2 regions of the Hydrogenophaga aquatica genome follow, and region 2 is predicted to be linked to the other one. Evidence: predicted binding sites of a transcription regulator. Region 2 holds the regulator's gene; the other holds the start of a gene.

Region 1 (10,296 bases), on a different contig from region 2:
GAACGCGGGCCAACCCATGGAGTTTGCTGAATGACTCACGACCCGAATTGCATTTTCTGCAAAATCGTTTCTGGCCAGATCCCCTCAAGCAAGGTCTACGAGGACGATGACCTCTACGCCTTTCACGACATCCATCCCTGGGCGCCGGTGCATTTCCTGTTGATTCCGAAGATGCACATTCCGTCCATGGCGCAGCTGGGTGCGGAGCACGAACGCCTGATGGGCCGCATGATGGTTCTGGCCCCCCGGCTCGCCATCGAGCAGGGGTGCAATCCGTATCCAGACGGCGGTTTCCGCATCGTGGCAAACACCGGTGTGGAAGGCGGTCAGGAAGTGCATCACCTGCACATCCACGTGATAGGTGGGCCCCGGCCCTGGGCACGGGGATGAGTTTGCGCAGTCAAGGGTTCACCCTGGCTTGAAATCGCGTTGCGGCCACAGATATTTGGGACAATGGCCTGCTGCCGTGGGTGAACTGCCTGCACGGCGTAGAATCGAAAGCAATACTGGGGTGGGTTGCCCCAGGCAATGGAGTGTGTGACATGGGAACTTTTTCTGTTTGGCATTGGCTGATCGTTCTGCTGATCGTCGTGCTGGTGTTTGGCACGAAGAAACTGAAGAACATCGGGTCTGATCTGGGTGGTGCCGTCAAGGGCTTCAAGGATGGCATGAAGGAAGGTGGCAGCGACGCTGCAGACAAGCCGGCCGCACAGGTCACCCAGGACAAGGCACCCGCCGAAAAGACCACCATCGACGTCGAAGCAAAAACCAAGGGCTGATCCTGGTTCACGATCTTTGCGCGGGGCTTCGTCCCGCCACCGGTTGGCTTATCTTTGAGAGCTGTGCATGATTGACTTGGGCATTTCCAAACTGGCCCTGATCGGCGCAGTGGCGCTGGTCGTCATCGGGCCGGAGAAACTGCCGCGCGTGGCTCGAACGGTCGGCGCGTTGCTGGGCAAGGCCCAGCGCTACGTTGCGGACGTCAAGGCAGAGGTCAACCGTTCCATCGAGCTCGAAGAGCTCAAGAAGATGAAGGACACGGTGGAGTCTGCCGCACGCAATGTGGAATCCTCCATCCATGAGACGACCACGGATTTCGAAAAATCCTGGTCGGAGGCCACGGCGGGCCTGGACAGCAGTGCCTCCGATGCATTCAACCCCAGCGATGCCTACTCCATCGGCTCGCCTGTGTACCCTGAATACAGGCATCCGAAGAAGAACTTCAGGCTGAAGCAGAAGGCCGTGCCGCAATGGTTCAAGGCCCGAACCGGCGTGCGCAGCCGCGCGCTTTCCGGGGCCGCCCGCGTGGCGCGCTTCCGCCCGAAGATCAAATCGATGTAAGTCCCTTTCATGTCAGAACCCCAAGACAAGACCGACGAGCTCGCCGGTACCGAGCAGCCGTTCGTGCAGCACCTGATCGAGCTGCGTGACCGGCTGATCTATTGCATCGCCGGTATCGTCGTCTGCATGATCCTGCTGGCCATCTGGCCGGGTCCGAGCGGCCTGATCGACCTGATTGCAGTACCCATCCGGGCCCACATGCCGCCTGACGTCAAGCTCATTGCCGTGGGGGTCTTCACGCCGTTCTTCGTGCCGCTCAAGGTACTGATGATGACGGCCGTCCTGCTGGCGCTGCCCTGGCTCATCTACCAGATCTGGGCCTTCGTGGCCCCCGGGCTCTACAGCCACGAGAAGCGTTTTGCCCTGCCCCTGATCGTCCTGGGCAGCCTGCTGGCCTACATGGGCATCGCCTTCGTGCAATTCTTCGTGCTGGACAAGATGTTCGGCTTCATCCAGGGCTTCACGCCCGAGAGCGTCAACGCCACGCCCGACATCGCGTCCTATGTCGAGGCCATCCTTTCGTTGTATCTCGCTTTCGGGCTGGCTTTCCAGGTTCCGATCGTCGTGATGCTGCTGGTGCGCTTCGAAATGGTCACTGTCGAAAAGCTGAAAGCCTTCAGGGGCTATTTCGTCGTTGTGGCGTTCATCATTGCCGCCGTGGTGACGCCGCCGGACGTCATTTCCCAGCTGGCGCTGGCGATTCCCATGTGCCTGCTGTATGAGCTGGGCATCCTGGGCTCCCGCTGGTTTTCCAAGGCCACCCGTGCACCGGACGCCGAGGCGTCCGACGCTTCTTAACGCTGTGCCCTTGGCGGTGTGCGGCGCCCCGGCGTGACCTGCAGCCGAACGCGCTGGCCACGCCGCTGCACATCGATGTCAACGGCCTGCCCCGGCGTCAGTGATGCCACCTTGCTGAGCAGCTGAGCCACATCGCGCACGGGCGCGCCAGCCACGCTGGAAATCACATCGCCCGGCTGCATGCCCGCCGAGGCTGCCGGCCCGTTCTGCAGAACGCCTGTGATGATCACGCCTTCGGCGTTGTTCGTGCCGAAATACTGGGCCAGTTCCGGCGTCAGGTCCTGCGGTTCCACACCAATCCAGCCGCGAGTGACCGAGCCGTCCCGCACGATGGCCTCCATCACGCTGCGGGCGGTGGAGGTCGGGATCGCGAAGCCGATCCCCATGGACCCGCCTGAGCGGGAGTAGATGGCGGTGTTGATCCCCATCAGCTGGCCGTTCACGTCCACCAGCGCGCCTCCGGAGTTGCCCGGGTTGATGGCGGCGTCGGTCTGGATGAAGTTCTCGAACGTGTTGATGCCCAGCTGCGTGCGGCCCAGGGCACTGACGATGCCGCTGGTCACGGTCTGCCCGACACCGAAGGGGTTGCCGATGGCCAGCACCACATCGCCAACCTCCAGCAGGTCGGAGTTGCCCAGCAGGATGACGGGTAGCCCGGTGAGTTCAATCTTGAGGATTGCCAGATCGGTTTCCGGGTCGGTGCCGATGATCCGGGCACCGGCGCGCCGGCCATCGCTGAGCTGGACCTCGATTTCATCCGCCTCTTCGACCACGTGGTTGTTGGTGAGGATGTAGCCCTCGGGGCTGACGATGACGCCCGAACCCAGACCGGACTGCGGCTGGTTGTTGGGCTGGTCGCCGAAGAAGTAGCGGAACCATGGATCGCTGGGCAGGTTGCTGGCCGCCTTGCTGGTTGAAATGCTGACGACCGCAGGCGCCGCGGCCTTGGCCGCGCCGCTGTAGCTGCTGGACGCCACGGCGGGGTCGCGTTCCACGTTGCCCGATTCGAAGACAGGCACGATCGACGCGAGTGTGGGCTTGCGCTGCAGCCACTGGGGTTTGAGCGTGGCTACGACGAAATAGGCCGCCAGCAGCACCGTGACGACCTGGGAGAACAACAGCCAGTAACGCTTCATGAAAATTGGTAAAAGTATTGTGCTGGGCTCTTGACGTGGATCAACCCCACAGCCTGTGAACTTGGTTGAAATCGGGACACTATAACCACGTCCGGAGTATGGAATGAAAGCAATTGTGGACCTTTTTTCCACTGATTACGGTCTGTTGAGCCTGGGAGTGCTCCTGTTCATCATTTTCATGGCCTGGTGGTTCTTGCGCTTCTTCACGCGCAAGATGGAGGAGTCGGAGAGGAACAATCCCTCCGCCTGATGCGTTGGCCGTCAAGGGGTATGCTTGGCGGTCATGACGACCGCAACCCGCAATCCGCACGACACCGTTTCCCCTGCACGTTCCCGTGAGGAGGTGCTGAGCGCTTTCGACGAACTGCTGGAGCCCTCACGCTTCAAGGACTATGGCCCAAATGGCCTGCAAGTGGAAGGGCGTGCCCAGGTGACCCGGGTCGTCAGTGGGGTGACTGCCAGCCGTGCCCTGATCGAAGCCGCCATTGCCAAGCGGGCCGATGCCATCTTCGTGCACCATGGATTGTTCTGGCGTGGTCAGGACGGCCGCGTCACCGGCTGGATGAAGCAGCGTCTGTCGCTGCTGCTGAAGCACGACATCAACCTCTACGCCTATCACCTGCCCCTGGATGCCCACGCGGAGCTCGGCAACAACGCGCAGCTGGGCCTGAAGCTGGGCATGTCGCCGCTGGAAGGCGGGTGGGGGCGGTTCGGTGAACAGGACCTGGGATTCATCGGCACGTCGCCGGTGGACACCGCGACTGGCTTGGCCGCGCACGCGCAGCACGTGCTGGGGCGGCAGGTGACCTTGCTCGACACCTCTGCCCGTCCGATACGGCGTGTCGGTTGGTGCTCGGGTGGTGCGCACGGGTACTTCGAGGCCGCCATCGCGGCTGGCGTGGACCTCTTCATCACAGGCGAGATATCCGAGCCGCAGGCGCACTATGCCAGGGAATGCGGTGTCGCCTTCATGGCCTGCGGCCACCATGCGACCGAAAGATACGGGGCGCCGGCAGTGGCGGCTTGTGTCGCGGCCCGCCTGGGCCTGGAGCACGAGTTCGTGGACATCGAGAATCCAGCATGAAGCCCGCTACCCAACGCCAGGCGCCGGTCGCCATCACCATGGGTGACCCGGCAGGGATCGGCCCGGAAATCATCGCCGAGGTGTTCCGCCGCAAGCCGCAATGGGCTCGCGAATGCGTAGTTTTTGGTGATGTCGCCACCTTGCGCCGCGCGGCGGCCGTGACGGGGGGCAGTCTGCCAGTCGCCGTCGTGGACGGGCCGTCCGGCAACGAACACCTGCCGGAACGCTGCCTGCCCGTGTGGCCTGCCATGGCCCTGCCGCATCCCGTGCCATGGGGCCGGATTTCGGCAGAGGCGGGTGCTGCCGCTGCCCAGGCCATCGAGCAGGCCGCGCGTGCGGCCTTGCGGGGGGAGGTCAGCGCAGTCGTCACCGCGCCAATCCACAAGGAAGCGCTGGCCGCTGCTGGCGTGAACCATCCGGGCCATACCGAGTACCTGCAGGCGCTGGCGGCGCAGCATCTGGGCTGTCAGCCCGCCGACCTTCCGGTTCGCATGATGCTGTCCAACGACGAACTGCGAACGGTGTTGGTGAGCATTCACGTCTCCTTGCGGGACGCGCTGGCCGCCGTCACCCGCGCGAACGTGCTCCAGACGCTGCGCATCACGCATCGGCACCTCTGGCGGCCGGGCAGTGCACTCCGGATCGCCGTGGCGGGGGTGAATCCGCACGCTGGCGAGGGTGGCCTGTTTGGCCGGGAAGAGATCGATGAGATCGCTCCCGCCGTCGAAGATGCGCGGGCCGAAGGGATAGACGCCACCGGACCGCACGCGCCAGACACGGTTTTCATGCGGGCACGCCGGGGCGAGTTCGACGTGGTGCTCGCGATGTACCACGACCAGGGGCTGATCCCGGTGAAGTATTTGGGCCTCGAGCACGGCGTGAACACCACGCTCGGGTTGCCTTTCGTGCGCACCAGCCCCGACCACGGCACCGCGTTCGACCTGGCTGGCACCGGGCGCGCCGATCCCTCCAGCCTCATTTCCGCGATCGAGGCTGCGCTGCGTTCTTGAGGGGGGCGAAGAACGGGTGGTTACGCTCCGCTACAATTCGGGTTGACCCTCGGTGGCACATGGTGCACCTGCAGGGCGTGCAAATGTCTAGCCAAGTCATTGAAAGATCCCCATGAGCGAAGCAACCGTAGACAACGGCCGCCGAACCTGGCTGATCACCTCGTGCGCCATGGGCGGCGTGGGAGCAGCCGCTGTAGCCGTACCTTTCGTCAGTTCCTTCCAGCCGTCCGAGCGCGCCAAGGCCGCTGGTGCGGCAGTGGAAGTTGACGTTTCCGCTCTGCAGCCGGGCGAAAAGGTAGTGGTGGAGTGGCGCGGCAAGCCCGTGTGGATCATGCGCCGCACGCAGGACCAGCTGGCCAGCCTGGAAAAAATCGAGGGCGATCTGGCAGATCCCAACTCGGACCGCAAGGCCTACCCGACGCCTGCCTACGCCAAGAACCGCCACCGTTCCATCAAGCCGGAATACTTCATCGGCGTCGGTATCTGTTCGCACCTGGGTTGCTCCCCCGTGGACAAGCTTCAGCCGGGCGCGCAGCCTTCTTTGCCCGACAACTGGCCGGGTGGTTTCCTGTGCCCCTGTCACGGTTCCACCTTCGACGTGGCTGGCCGCGTGTTCAAGAACAAGCCCGCCCCGGACAACCTGGAAGTCCCGCCGCACTACTACCTGTCTGACACGGTGGTGCTGATCGGTGAAGAACCCAAGGCCTGACCAGAACACTGCCGAGGAACAACATGGCTGCAGAATTCAAAGAACTCCCGCCGAACGCCACGGCCGGCGCCAAGCTCACCAACTGGTTCGAGAACCGCTTCCCGACGGCATTTGACGCTTACCGCGTTCACATGTCGGAGTACTACGCGCCCAAGAACTTCAACTTCTGGTACATCTTCGGCTCGCTGGCCCTGCTGGTGCTGGTGATCCAGATCGTCACCGGCATCTTCCTGGTGATGCACTACAAGCCCGACGCCTCGCTCAACAGCGCGGGTGTGCCGGTGGCGTTCGCCAGCGTCGAATACATCATGCGCGACGTGCCGTGGGGCTGGCTGATCCGCTACATGCACTCCACGGGTGCTTCCGCCTTCTTCGTGGTGGTGTACCTGCACATGTTCCGCGGCCTGATCTACGGTTCCTACCGCAAGCCGCGTGAACTGGTCTGGATCTTCGGCTGCGCCATCTTCCTGGTGCTGATGGCCGAGGCCTTCATGGGCTACCTGCTGCCCTGGGGCCAGATGTCCTACTGGGGCGCACAGGTGATCGTGAACCTGTTCTCCGCCATTCCCTTCATCGGTCCCGATCTGGCCATCCTGATCCGTGGTGACTTCGTGGTGGGCGACGCCACTCTGAACCGCTTCTTCAGCTTCCACGTGATCGCCGTGCCGCTGGTCCTGCTGGGCCTGGTGGTGGCGCACCTGCTGGCGCTGCATGACGTCGGCTCCAACAACCCGGATGGTGTGGAAATCAAGGGCCCGAACGCGCCCAAGGACGCCAAAGGCAATCCCCTGGACGGCATCCCCTTCCACCCGTACTACACCGTTCACGACATCTTCGGCGTGACCGTGTTCCTGATGGTGTTCTCTGCCATCGTGTTCTTCGCACCGGAGTTTGGCGGCTATTTCCTGGAGTTCAACAACTTCATCCCCGCCGACCCGCTGAAGACGCCTCCGCACATCGCACCGGTGTGGTACTTCACGCCGTTCTACTCGATGCTGCGTGCCATCACCACCGAAATGATGTACGTGCTCATCGCCTGCGTCGTGCTGGGTGCGCTGCTTGGTGTGACCAAGGCCAAGGCCGGTGCTGCCGTCAAGGGCGGCATCGTGGCCGCTGCAGTGGTTGTCGCTGCCCTGATGCTGTCGATCGACGCCAAGTTCTGGGGCGTGGTTGCCATGGGCGGCGCGGTTGTGATCCTGTTCTTCCTGCCCTGGCTGGACAACTCCCCCGTGAAGTCGATCCGCTACCGTCCGAGCTGGCACATCTACCTCTACACCATCTTCGTGATCAACTTCCTGATCCTGGGTTACCTGGGCGTGCTGCCGCCGTCTCCGGTGGGTGAGCGTGTGTCTCAGGCCGGTACGCTCTTCTACTTCGGTTTCTTCCTGCTGATGCCGTGGTGGAGCCGTCTGGGCCAGTGCAAGCCCGAGCCGGCACGCGTGAACTACACCCCCCACTGAGGCAGCCCACAGGAGAAACAACATGAAAAAATGGATTGCTGGTTGCCTGATGGCCTTGGGTCTGGCGACGAACGCCGTTGCCGCAGGCAGCAACTTCCCGCTCGACAAGGCGCCGAAGCTGACCAACGACATGGCGGCGCTGCAAAACGGTGCGAAGATCTTCGTCAACTACTGCCTGAACTGCCACTCGGCATCGTTCATGCGCTACAACCGCCTGACCGAAATCGGCCTGACCGAAAAGCAGATCAAGGAAAACCTGATGTTCGCGACCGACAAGGTAGGCGACACCATGAAGTCCGCGATCAACCCGGTGCAGGCCAAGGAGTGGTTCGGTGCAACCCCGCCTGACCTGACCCTGGTGGCACGTTCCCGTGCCAGCGGCGCAGGCAGCGGCCCGGACTACCTCTACACCCTGTTGCGCACCTACTACCGCGACGACACCAAGGCCACCGGCTGGAACAACATGGCCTTCCCCAGCGTGGCCATGCCGCATCCCCTGTGGCAGCTGCAGGGTGAACGCCGCCCGGTGTTCGAGAAGGTGATGAGCCACGGCCACGAGGTGGAAGTGCTGCGTGGCTGGGAATCGGTCAAGCCGGGTGCCCTGAGCCAGGCCGAGTACGATCGCTCTGTCGCCGAGCTGGTCGCCTTCATGGAGTGGATGGCTGAGCCGGGCCAGAACGACCGCATCCGTCTCGGCGTCTGGGTTCTGATCTTCCTGGGTGTGTTCGTGCTCGTGGCCTGGCGCCTGAACGCGGCCTACTGGAAAGACGTCAAGTAAGCCCCATCTGGCCCTGGTGGCCAGATCGACACAGTGGTTTTGCCGTGCCCCAGCGGGCTGAAACGGCAAGCCACTGTTTTTTGTTTTTGTGATTGAGGAGCGACCGCCATGATGGTTCTGTATTCGGGTACGACCTGCCCTTATTCCCACCGCTGCCGTTTCGTGCTGTTCGAGAAGGGCATGGACTTCGAGATCCGCGACGTGGACCTGTACAACAAGCCGGAAGACATCGCGGTCATGAACCCCTATGGCCAGGTGCCCATCCTGGTCGAGCGCGATCTGATCCTGTACGAGTCGAACATCATCAACGAGTACATCGACGAGCGCTTCCCGCATCCCCAGCTGATGCCTGGTGACCCGGTGGACCGCGCCCGTGTGCGCCTGTTCCTGCTCAACTTCGAGAAGGAGCTGTTCACCCACGTGTCCGTGCTGGAGTCCCGCACGACCAAAGGCAACGACAAGGCCATCGAGAAGGCCAAGAGCCACATCCGCGACCGCCTGACGCAACTGGCACCGGTGTTCCTGAAGAACAAGTACATGCTGGGTGACAACTTCTCCATGCTCGACGTGGCGATTGCTCCCCTGCTGTGGCGTCTGGACCACTACGGCATCGAGCTGAGCAAGAATGCCGCGCCCCTGCTGAAGTACGCAGAGCGCATCTTCTCGCGCCCGGCCTACATCGAGGCGCTGACGCCGTCCGAGAAAGTGATGCGCAAGTAAGCGCGCCAGACGTGATGAGCCAGGACGACGTTCCTTCCACCCGCCCGTACCTCATTCGTGCCCTGCACGAATGGTGCAGCGACAACGGGTACACGCCCTACTTGGCGGTGGCCGTCGATGCATCGGTGCAGGTGCCGCGTGAATTCGTGAAGAACAACGAAATCGTGTTGAACACGAGCTTCGATGCCACCAGCAACCTGCGGCTCGGAAATGACTACATCGAGTTCAAGGCGCGTTTTGGCGGCGTGGCCCGGGAGGTGATCGTGCCTGTCGATCACGTCGTGGCCATCTATGCGCGGGAGAACGGCCAGGGCATGGCCTTTCCTGCGCCTGCCCCCGTTGCCGATGCCGGTACCGAAAACGGGGCAGCCAAGGGGCTGCAGGTGGTGCCCGGTTCCGAGGGCGATGGCGACGAGCCTCCCACGCCGCCGGCGCCTGCGCCAACCGGCCGGCCGGCCCTCAAGCGAGTCAAGTAGAATCTTGCCTGCGCCGCTTTAGCTCAGTTGGTAGAGCAACCGCCTTGTAAGCGGTAGGTCGTCAGTTCGAATCCGACAAGCGGCACCAGATCCACAGCCCGGCATGCCCGGGCTGTTTTTTTATGTGCGTGCCCGCACCTTGATGCGCAGCTGGGTGATGGACTGGCCATCGTTGCGCAGCGCGGCAAGCAGGGCCGGTGTGAGCTGCTTGAGCTTGGTCCCCACGGCCGGATTGGCGACGAGCAGGCACCAGGCGGACTCTTCAACCGCGCCCGATTGCACGTGGGGCCTCAGGCCTGCGGGAATGTGTGGCTTGATCACCTCGAGCATGTGCTGCGACAGGCGCACCCGATCGGCCACCTGGGACAGCACCGGAGAGGCGTGGACGGCTTGTTGCAGACTGAACATGCCCGGATTATCGCCGCCGCCGCCATGTCACCGGTGCGTGCTAGGATCGTCCGTTTCCAACCTTGGTGTTCTAGCCGTGAGTTCTTTTGCCGAGTCCTCCTCTCTGTCCATGACCATTGCCACGCGTGAGAGCCGTCTGGCCCTGTGGCAGGCGGAGCATGTCAAGGCCCTGCTGGAGGGCCTAGGCCACCGCGTGACACTGCTGGGCATGACCACCAAGGGCGACCAGATCCTTGACCGCGCGCTGAGCAAGGTGGGGGGCAAGGGCCTGTTCGTGAAAGAGCTGGAAGTTGCGCTGGAGGAGGGGCGTGCAGACCTCGCGGTGCACTCGCTCAAAGACGTTCCCATGGAGTTGCCCGAGGGCTTTGAACTTGCC
Region 2 (10,296 bases):
CAAGTTCAATGACATGGAGCCCCAGAAGCTTGCGGCCGACGCCGCTGCGATGGCCATTGGCGAGCGCCTGTTCATGAACAACTGCGCGCAGTGCCATGGTTCCGATGCACGAGGCAGCAAGAGCTTCCCCAACCTCGCCGACGGCGACTGGCTGTGGGGCGGCGACCCCGAGGCCATCAAGACCACGATCACCCATGGACGTCAGGGCATGATGCCTCCCATGGCCGCCGCCGTGGGCACGCCGGACGACGTCACGAACGTTGCGCACTACGTGCTCAGCCTGTCCGGCAGCCCGCACGACAGCGTCAAGGCCACGCTTGGCAAGTCCAAGTTCGGTGCCTGTGCCGCCTGTCACGGCATGGATGGCAAGGGCAACACGGTCATGGGTGCGCCCAACCTGACCGATGACGTCTGGCTGCATGGCTGGGGTGTGGACGCTGTGGTGAAGATGATCAACGAAGGCAAGACCAACGTCATGCCGGCCCAGAACGCCAAGTTGACCGAACAGCAGATCCATGTCCTGACTGCCTATGTCTGGGGCCTGTCCAACAAGCCGCAGAACTGAGTACGTTTACTGAAGATCCGCTGTGAGTTCCCATTCGCAAGAGCCCAGAACCGTGCCTGCCGCCGAGGCAGGCACCGATGAAATCGAAGTCTCGCTGTACGCGTCGCGACAGAAAATCTATCCCCGTTCTGTCTCGGGCTTGTTCAGCAAGTGGCGGTGGGTGCTTGTCTGGTTCACGCAGCTGATCTTCTACGGACTGCCCTGGCTGGAGTGGAACGCCCGCCAGGGCGTTCTCTTTGACCTTGAGGCGCGCCGTTTCTATATCTTCGGCCTGGTTCTCTATCCGCAGGACTTCATCTACCTGACCGGGCTTCTGGTCATTTCCGCCCTGGCGCTGTTCCTGTTTACCGCCGTGGCCGGCCGGCTCTGGTGCGGTTACGCCTGTCCCCAGACCGTCTATACGGAAATCTACCTCTGGATCGAAAAGAAGGTGGAGGGCGACCGGTCTGCCCGCATGCGGCTTGATCAGTCTTCGCTCTCCCTTGAAAAATTTGGCAAGAAGTGGTTGAAGCACTTCCTGTGGGTCGCGTTTGGCCTGTGGACGGGCCTCACTTTCGTCGGTTACTTCACACCTATCCGCGAACTGGGCGCTGCGGTGATGTCCTGGGACCTTGGCCCCTGGCAGACGTTCTGGATCTTCTTCTACGGCTTTGCCACGTACGGCAACGCGGGCTTCATGCGCGAGCAGGTCTGCAAGTACATGTGCCCTTACGCACGCTTCCAGAGCGCCATGTTCGACAAGGACACCATGATCGTCACCTACGACGAGAAACGTGGTGAGCCTCGTGGCGCGCGCTCCAAGAAGGCTGACCCAGCCTCGCTGGGCTTGGGTGCGTGTGTCGACTGCACACTTTGCGTGCAGGTGTGCCCCACGGGCATCGACATCCGCAAGGGCCTGCAGTACGAGTGCATCGGCTGCGGCGCCTGCATCGACGTCTGCGACGACGTCATGGACAAGATGTCCTATCCCCGCGGTCTGATCAAGTACTCGACCCAGAACGGCATGACGAACAACTGGTCCCGTGCCCAGATGATCAGGCGTGGCCTGCGGCCCCGCGTGCTGGTGTATTCGGGCATCCTGCTTGCCATCTGCGTCGCCCTGGGTGTCAGCCTGTTCCTGCGCACCCCGCTCAAGGTGGACGTGATCCGTGACCGGGGAGCTCTGGCGCGCATGGTCGAGCAGGGCCGCATCGAAAACGTTTTCCGCCTGCAGGTGATGAACGCCACCGAGGCAAAGCAGCATTACGACATCTCGGTCTCGGGTTTGCCCGGGATAACCATCGCGTCCGAACCTTCTGTTGAAGTGTTGCCCACCGAAGTCCGTTCTGTTGCAGTGCGTGTACAGGTGCCGCCTAACAGCTCGGAGCCCGGTTCACACCCTATCCAGTTCGAGATCAAGGCCGCTGGTGACAGCGCCATCCAGGTCAAGGAAAAATCGGTTTTCCTGATCCCTCGCTAACCGCACATACGCCTGAAAGCCCCGTGTCATGAGTACCGCAGCCCCCGCCCCCACGGCATCTCCCGCGCCAGCCCGTTCGGGCCGCCCCTGGTACAAGGAGCCTTACGTCTGGATGGTGCTGGGTGGGCCCTTGCTGGTCGTTGTGGCGGGCATTTACACGGTCGTGCTCGCCGTGCGGCATCCCGATCCGGTGCTGCAGCGCAAGCCGCAAGTTCAGGTTGACGAAGCCGCCCTGCAGCGGCTCTCGCCAGAGGAACGTACCGCGGCCGAGCTCAGCGTGATGCCCGCGGGCAAGGCTCGAAACCACGTGGTTTCGCCTACACTACCCAAAGACGAATAATGCCTGCCGACGTTGGACAGGCACACAAGAGGAGACCGATGATGCTTGCTCAACGATTGATGTGGATCGCGTGGCCTGCCTTCCTGGTGGCAGGGGTGATCGAGATGGTGGTCTTTGCACTGGTCGATCCCAGTGAGCTGCATTGGGGCGGACAGCCGCTCGAGCTATCACGCCAGGCAACCTATACCGTTGCCTTCTTTTTCTTCTGGGCCATGACCTTTGCGTCCAGCGCCCTCACCACCTTGCTGTCGCAGTCGCCCTTCGAGGTCAACCGCTGCCCGGTTGAACCAGACGAACGGCCCAAGGATTGCGCCAGGAACTGCTGCTGAGCCTCAGATTTCCTGTTGCTGCTGGGCGTTGACGATGCTGCTCAGCGCCTGCGTGTCCTTGATGTGGACGTAGCGCTGTTTCACCTCGATGATGCCTTCGTCCATGAATTTCGAGAACGTCCGGCTCACCGTTTCCAGCTTCATGCCCAGATAGCTCCCGATCTCCTCGCGGGTCATCCGCAGGATCAGCTCGGACTGAGAGAACCCCCTGGCATGGAGGCGCTGAACAAGGTTGAGCAGGAACGCGGCCAGCCGTTCCTCTGCGCGCATGCTGCCCAGCAGCAGCATCACGCCATGATCCCGCACGATCTCGCGGCTCATGATCTTGTGCACATGGTGCTGCAAGGTGCTGAACTCCCGGGACAATTGTTCGAGCTTGTCGAACGGCAGGACACAGACCTCGGCATCCTCCAGGGCAATCGCGTCGCAGGAATGCTTGTCGTTGACGATGCCGTCGAGCCCGATGATCTCGCCCGTCATCTGGAAGCCCGTCACCTGGTCACGGCCGTCCGCGGTGGTGATGCTGGTCTTGAAGAAGCCAGACCGCACGGCGTAAAGCGATGTGAAGCTGTCGCCCACGTTGAAGAGCGACGAGCCCCGCTTGACGCGGCGCCGGGTCGAGATGACGGTGTCGAGCTTGTCCATCTCGCTGGCGTTCAGTCCCATGGGCAGGCACAACTCCCGAAGGTTGCAGCTGGAACAGGCGACTTTGATGCTTTGGATATCCATAAGTAAAGGCTGGTGCAGGCGTGAGCTTAACCCATAGCTCTCACAGGTGCGAAATTCTGCCCGCCCTGTGGGGAATCTTTGACTCACGTCAATGGCAAGACTCAGCCCATGCGGCACAGTTCAACAAAATCTGGAGATATTGCCTGTGAACCATGTGATCGACGAGCAACTGCTGCAACGGTTTGACGTGCCGGGGCCGCGTTACACCTCGTACCCGACGGCCGACCGCTTCGTGGAGGCGTTCACCGAGAAAGACTATGTGCAGGCGCTGGAGCAGCGCCGCGCCGGTTCTCTGGCTCTGCCTCTGTCACTGTACGTCCACATTCCTTTTTGCGAGTCTCTCTGCTATTACTGCGCCTGCAACAAGGTGATCACCAAGCATCACAGCAAGGCGGCGGAGTACCTGCGCTACCTTTCGCGCGAGCTGGAGTTGCAGGTTGAGCACTTCGGCCGGGGACACAGCGTGTCGCAGTTGCACCTGGGCGGCGGTACCCCAACGTTCCTCAGCGACGACGAACTGTCTGACCTGCTGGCCATGGTTCGCAGACATTTCAATCTCGTGCCCGGCGGTGAGTACTCGGTCGAGGTGGACCCCCGGACGGTGACCGTGCAGCGCCTGGAGCACCTGCACCGCCTGGGCTTCAACCGCCTCAGCTTCGGTGTGCAGGATTTCGATCCCACGGTGCAGAAAGCCGTTCACCGGGTGCAGCCGGCAGAGCAGGTGTTCGCGCTGGTCGAGGCAGCGCGCCTCATCGGTTTTGAATCCGTCAACGTCGATCTGATCTACGGCCTGCCCCTGCAGACGCCGGAGTCGTTCCGGCACACGCTGGAGCAGGTCAAGGCGTTGCGGCCCGAGCGCATTGCGCTCTACGCATATGCCCACCTGCCTGCGCGTTTCAAACCTCAGCGCCGCATCCTGACGGCGGAGCTGCCGAGCCCGGCCGAGAAGCTGTCCATGCTGTCCATCTCGTTGGACATGTTCAGCGAGGCCGGGTACGTGTACGTGGGTATGGACCATTTTGCCCTGCCGGACGATGCCCTGGCCGTGGCCAAACGTCAGGGGCGCCTGCACCGCAATTTTCAAGGGTACAGCACGCAGCCTGACTGCGACCTGATCGCGCTGGGCGTCTCGGCCATCGGCCGCATCGGCGCCACCTACAGCCAGAATGCCAAGACGCTGGAGGAGTATTACGACGCGCTCGATCAGGGCCGCCTGCCCATCGTGCGCGGTCTGGCGCTCAACCGTGACGATGCGCTGCGCCGCAGTGTCATCATGGCCATCATGTGCCAGGGGGCGGTCGACTTCGAGTCCATCAACCTGGGCCATCTGGTCGATTTTCGAACCTACTTTGCCCGCGAGCTGGAGCGCCTGCAGCCCATGCAGGAATGGGGTCTGGTCCAGATCAACGCCGACAGCATCGAGGTGACGGCAGCGGGCTGGTACCTGGTGCGTGCCATTGCGATGGTGTTCGACAAATACCTGCAGGTGGATCAGGACCGCGCGAGGTTTTCCAAGATCATCTGAACGCAGGTCCGGCCGCGCTGCTACAGTTCCCGCATGCTCAGTTCCATGACAGTGTCGGCCCTCATGATGGGCCTGGTCGGCGGCCCGCACTGCGTGGCCATGTGCGGGGCGGCCTGCGCAGGCATTGCACGCGCTGCCGAGCCGCGCGGCACCCTGGCCCTGTGGAAGTTCCAGTTCTCGCGGTTGCTGGGCTACAGCCTGATGGGGGCGTTGGCGGGTGGAACCGTGCAGGGCCTGGGCTGGATGGGCCAGCAGACCGCAGTGCTGCGCCCGTTGTGGACCATGATGCACGTGGCGGCTCTCCTTCTCGGGCTGGTTCTGCTGTGGCAGGCCCGTCAACCCGCTTTCATCGACGACTGGGGGCAGCGGCTCTGGCGCAAGGCCAGGCCGGTGATGGCAGGCCTGGGGGGCAAGGCGCCTGTCGTGCTGGGCGTGGGATGGGCGCTCATGCCTTGCGGGCTGCTCTATTCGGCTTTGCTGGTGGCTTCGCTGTCGGCCTCTGCGTTCGACGGCGCCTTGATCATGGCCGCCTTCGCCTCGGGGACCATGGTGTCGCTGGTGGCTGGCCCGTGGCTGCTGCTCCGCGTCAAGAACGCCCGCTCGGGCGGTTGGGGCATACGGCTTGCCGGGCTCGCCCTGGCCTTGACGTCGGGTTGGGCCTTGTGGATGGGTATCACGCAGCCCACCGGGCTCTGGTGCGCCTGACGTCTCGTCGCCTTGGGATGGTCCGGCGGCAGATCAGTGGTGCGCCGAGCCGGTACGCGAGGGCAGGGTAGCGATCAACAGGCCAGCCAGGGCAATGGCAAATGCCGTCAGTTGCATGGGTGTGAGCCGTTCCCCCATGAACAGCACGCCGATGGCCGCGGCGCTCACCGGCAGCATCACCGTGAAAACCCCTGCCTGGCTGGCGCTCACGCGTTTGAGCCCGGTCATCCACAGCCACACTGTCCAGACACTGGCTGCCAGGGCATAGAACGCCAGCAGTGTCCACAGTGAGAGCGTCATCTGGCTGAAATCGTAGGACCATGCGGTCCACAGGCCCAGCGGGGTGACAAGGGCCAACCCCCACAGGTTGATGATGGCAGAGATGCGTCTGGGACCCAGGCCCTGGGTGAGCTTCTTGCCAATCACCACGTATGAGGCCTCGCACACCACGGCCGCAAACACCAGCAGATTGCCCCACAGGGCAAGGGGCATGCCCAGGAAGCTGCCGGTGGTGCCTGTTGTCGTGCTGGACTTTTCCATGGAGAACAGGCCGATGCCCAATGCGGCAAGGCCAATGGCGGCCAGGTTGCGGCCGCTGAGCCGTTCGCGCAGGAACAGCCAGCTCAACACGGCGACCACCGCAGGAATCGACGACATGACCACGCCTGCGGCGGTGGCAGTGGTCAGGCTCACACCGTACAGCATGCAGATGGAAAACAGGAAGTTGCCCAGGAAGGACTCCAGGAACAGGAGTCCTCGGGTGCGTGCCGACAGGGGAGGCTCATCGGCCGGCTTCACCACCCATGTGGCCATGGCCAGGGCACCAATGCCAAAGCGCAGCCAGGCGAGCAGGAACACCGGCAGCACGGCGACCAGCGGCTTGGACAGTGCGACATAGCTTCCAACGAGTGACATGCTCAGGGCAAGGCATGCGTAGGCCAGCCAGGGGGTGGGGTGCAACATGGTGAGGAACGTGTGACAGCGGTGGTGTGGCCCCCGATCATGCACCAAGGGCGAGAGGTGTCACCTATCAGGTGCATGCCTGATGGCGAGGGCGCATTTTCATACAGACGCAAACATTTTTGTATTATGAAATCAAAGGATGTTGCGCCGCCGCAAAATTTCTCAATATGAAGAATGAGTTTTCACATTGAAAAAACAGTTTGTTAAGTAATTGATTTTTAATAAAAAAATAAATGTCTTCTATAAGACATAAGATTCACATCAAGTCTTATAGAAGACTTAAACTTTCTCCAACGGCACTGCACTTGCATGTAATCAACAAGGCAACTGCCACCCGGTGTCTCAACCTAAGCCAAGGAGTGTTTCCATGCCTCAATCCATCACCCAGCAACTGAGCCGTCAGCAACAGATCGAAGCCCTGGAAAAAGACTGGGCCAACAATCCCCGCTGGAAAGGCATCAAGCGCGGTTACACCGCCGCAGACGTGGTTCGTCTGCGCGGCAGTCTGCAGCCCGAGTACACCCTGGCCCAGCGCGGTGCCGAAAAGCTGTGGGACAAGATCAACGGCGGTGCCAAGAAGGGCTATGTGAACGCCTTCGGCGCCATCAGCGCTGGCCAGGCCATGCAGCAGGCCAAGGCTGGTCTGGAAGCTGTTTACCTCTCCGGCTGGCAGGTGGCTGCCGACGGCAACACCTCCGAAACCATGTACCCCGACCAGTCGCTGTACGCCTACGACTCGGTGCCTACCATGGTTCGCCGCATCAACAACACCTTCAAACGCGCCGACGAAATCCAGTGGGGCCGTGGCATCGAGCCGGGCTCTCCCGAGTTCATCGACTACTTCCTGCCCATCGTGGCTGATGCAGAAGCCGGTTTCGGCGGCGTGCTCAACGCCTTCGAACTGATGAAGAACATGATTGCTGCCGGCGCGGCAGGCGTGCACTTCGAAGACCAGCTGGCTGCCGTGAAGAAGTGCGGTCACATGGGCGGCAAGGTGCTGGTGCCCACCCAGGAAGCCATCGAGAAGCTGATCGCCGCTCGTTTCGCTGCCGACACCATGGGTGTGCCCACCATCATCCTGGCTCGTACCGACGCCGAGGCAGCCAACCTGATCACGTCTGACCACGACGCCAACGACAAGCCTTTCCTGACTGGCGAGCGCACGCAAGAAGGCTTCTACCGTGTGAAGAACGGTCTGGAGCAGGCCATCAGCCGTGGCGTGGCCTACGCGCCCTACGCCGACCTGGTGTGGTGCGAAACCGGCGTGCCTGACATCGGCTTCGCCCGTGAGTTCGCCCAGGCCGTGCACGCCGCTTGCCCGGGCAAGCTGCTGTCCTACAACTGCTCGCCGTCCTTCAACTGGAAGAAGAACCTCAACGACAGCCAGATCGCTTCCTTCCAGGAAGAGCTGTCTGCGCTGGGCTACAAGTACCAGTTCATCACGCTGGCCGGTATCCACATCAACTGGTTCAACACCTTCCAGTTTGCTCACGCTTACGCTCGCGGCGAAGGCATGAAGCACTATGTGAACATGGTGCAAGAGCCCGAGTTCGCAGCGCGTGAGAAGGGCTACACCTTCGTGTCGCACCAGCAGGAAGTGGGCGCGGGTTACTTCGACGACGTGACCACGGTTATCCAAGGCGGTTCTTCCAGCGTGAAAGCCCTGACCGGCTCCACCGAAGAAGAGCAGTTCCACTGATCCGCAAGCCCCTCAACGGGGGCGAGGAGACGAGAGCCCGGGCGATCCCCGGGCTTTTTTTGTGGGAAAATGCCCACTTTCTGATCAACAAGAGCGAGAAAGGCACACCGGTTATGACACCGCGAACTACCCCGGAGGTTGTCACTGCCCATTGATGGGCGGCAGTTCGCGCCTGCACGGTATCTTTTCACTCTCACAGCGCGGCCCCGAGCCGCGTTTTTGTTTTCTGGACTTCCCATGCTGAACATCACGCTCCCAGACGGCTCGCAACGTCAGTTTCCAGGCCCGGTCACGGTGGCCGAGGTGGCTGCTTCCATTGGTTCCGGCCTGGCCAAGGCCGCGCTGGCAGGCAAGGTGGACGGCAGGCTGGTCGATACGTCCTTCCGCATCGAAGCCGATGCCGCCCTCGCCATCGTTACCGCCAAGGACGCCGACGGGCTGGAGGTGATCCGCCACTCCACCGCGCACCTGCTGGCCTATGCTGTCAAGGAGCTGTTCCCCGAGGCCCAGGTAACCATCGGTCCGGTGATCGACAACGGCTTCTACTACGACTTTTCGTACAAGCGCCCCTTCACCCCCGAAGACCTGGCCGCCATCGAAAAGAAGATGACCGAGCTGGCCAACAAGGACGAGCCGGTGGTGCGCCGCGTGCTGCCGCGCGATGAGGCTGTTGCTTACTTCAAGGGACTGGGTGAGCACTACAAGGCCGAGATCATTGCCAGCATACCCACGAACGAAGAGGTGAGCCTCTACCGCGAGGGCAGCTTTGAAGACCTGTGCCGCGGCCCGCACGTGCCCAGCACCGGCAAACTCAAGCACTTCAAGCTCATGAAGGTGGCGGGAGCCTACTGGCGCGGTGACCACCGCAACGAGATGCTGCAACGCATCTACGGCACGGCATGGACCTCCAAGGACGAGCTGCAGCAGTACCTGACCCTGTTGGAGGAAGCCGAGAAGCGCGACCACCGAAAGCTGGGCCGGGAGCTGGACCTGTTCCACATCGATGAGCATTCGCCCGGCACGGTGTTCTGGCACCCCAAGGGCTGGACGGTGTGGCAGGAAGTGGAGCAGTACATGCGCCGCGTGTACCGCGACAACGGCTACCTGGAGGTCAAGGGCCCGCAGATCCTGGACAAGACCCTGTGGGAGAAAACCGGCCACTGGGACAAGTACCGGGACAACATGTTCACCACCGAGTCGGAAAAGCGCGACTACGCGCTCAAGCCGATGAACTGCCCGGGCCATATCCTGATCTTCAAGCAGGGTGTGAAGAGCTACCGTGACCTGCCGCTGCGCTACGGCGAGTTCGGCCAGTGCCATCGCAACGAGCCCACGGGAGGTTTGCACGGCATCATGCGTGTGCGGGGCTTCACGCAGGACGACGGCCACATCTTCTGCACGGAAGACATGATCCAGGTTGAAGTGGCGGCCTTCACTGCGCTGCTCAAGAAGGTCTACAAGGACTTTGGGTTCACCGACATCCTCTACAAGCTGTCCACGCGCCCTGAAAAGCGCATTGGCACCGAGGAAAGCTGGGACAAGGCCGAGGCGGCTCTGGCCGAGGGCCTGAAGGCCGCTGGCTGCGACTTCGAGTACCTGCCGGGCGAGGGGGCTTTCTACGGTCCCAAGATCGAATACACGCTCAAGGACGCGCTGGGCCGCCAGTGGCAATGCGGCACCATCCAGGTGGACCCGAACCTGCCGGAGCGCCTGGACGCCGAGTTCGTGGGGGAGGATGGCATGCGCCACCGCCCCGTCCTGTTGCACCGCGCCATCGTCGGCAGCCTGGAGCGTTTCATCGGCATTTTGATCGAGCAGCATGCTGGCGCCCTGCCCACGTGGCTGGCCCCGGTGCAGGTGGCGGTGCTCAACATCACCGACGCGCAGGCAGATTACTGTCGTGAAATTGCCAAAACACTGGAGAATCAAGGGCTTAGGGTGGCGCTTGATCTGCGCAACGAGAAAATAACGTATAAAATACG

Evidence for each region. Region 2 encodes FNR, which switches genes on or off when oxygen is low (the NO sensors DNR and NnrR bind a similar motif). Its sites were predicted from a motif close to TTGATNNNNATCAA; they were not measured.
Region 1: a site for FNR is predicted at 3,306-3,319, ahead of ACYVHH_RS02025 (DUF3149 domain-containing protein). Genes of this name have one in related genera too.

Annotation. Positions count from the first base shown of each region.
Region 1 is NZ_BAAGVK010000002.1:189,917-200,212, reverse strand. Features, by position in the region: gene ACYVHH_RS02055 (DUF4870 family protein) at 1-34, shown strand, start outside; gene ACYVHH_RS02050 (histidine triad nucleotide-binding protein) at 31-390, shown strand; gene tatA (Sec-independent protein translocase subunit TatA) at 543-779, shown strand; gene tatB (Sec-independent protein translocase protein TatB) at 847-1,341, shown strand; gene tatC (twin-arginine translocase subunit TatC) at 1,351-2,139, shown strand; gene ACYVHH_RS02030 (S1C family serine protease) at 2,136-3,275, opposite strand; gene ACYVHH_RS02025 (DUF3149 domain-containing protein) at 3,379-3,525, shown strand; gene ACYVHH_RS02020 (Nif3-like dinuclear metal center hexameric protein) at 3,559-4,359, shown strand; gene pdxA (4-hydroxythreonine-4-phosphate dehydrogenase PdxA) at 4,356-5,369, shown strand; gene petA (ubiquinol-cytochrome c reductase iron-sulfur subunit) at 5,482-6,078, shown strand; gene ACYVHH_RS02005 (cytochrome b) at 6,102-7,538, shown strand; gene ACYVHH_RS02000 (cytochrome c1) at 7,561-8,316, shown strand; gene ACYVHH_RS01995 (glutathione S-transferase N-terminal domain-containing protein) at 8,425-9,036, shown strand; gene ACYVHH_RS01990 (ClpXP protease specificity-enhancing factor) at 9,051-9,512, shown strand; tRNA gene ACYVHH_RS01985 (tRNA-Thr) at 9,525-9,600, shown strand; gene ACYVHH_RS01980 (hypothetical protein) at 9,633-9,920, opposite strand; gene hemC (hydroxymethylbilane synthase) at 10,030-10,296, shown strand, end outside.
Region 2 is NZ_BAAGVK010000027.1:33,949-44,244, forward strand. Features, by position in the region: gene ccoP (cytochrome-c oxidase, cbb3-type subunit III) at 1-565, shown strand, start outside; gene ccoG (cytochrome c oxidase accessory protein CcoG) at 618-2,024, shown strand; gene ACYVHH_RS17575 (nitrogen fixation protein FixH) at 2,053-2,364, shown strand; gene ACYVHH_RS17580 (hypothetical protein) at 2,406-2,693, shown strand; gene fnr (fumarate/nitrate reduction transcriptional regulator Fnr) at 2,697-3,422, opposite strand; gene hemN (oxygen-independent coproporphyrinogen III oxidase) at 3,568-4,947, shown strand; gene ACYVHH_RS17595 (sulfite exporter TauE/SafE family protein) at 4,993-5,652, shown strand; gene ACYVHH_RS17600 (DMT family transporter) at 5,686-6,615, opposite strand; gene aceA (isocitrate lyase) at 6,983-8,314, shown strand; gene thrS (threonine--tRNA ligase) at 8,552-10,296, shown strand, end outside.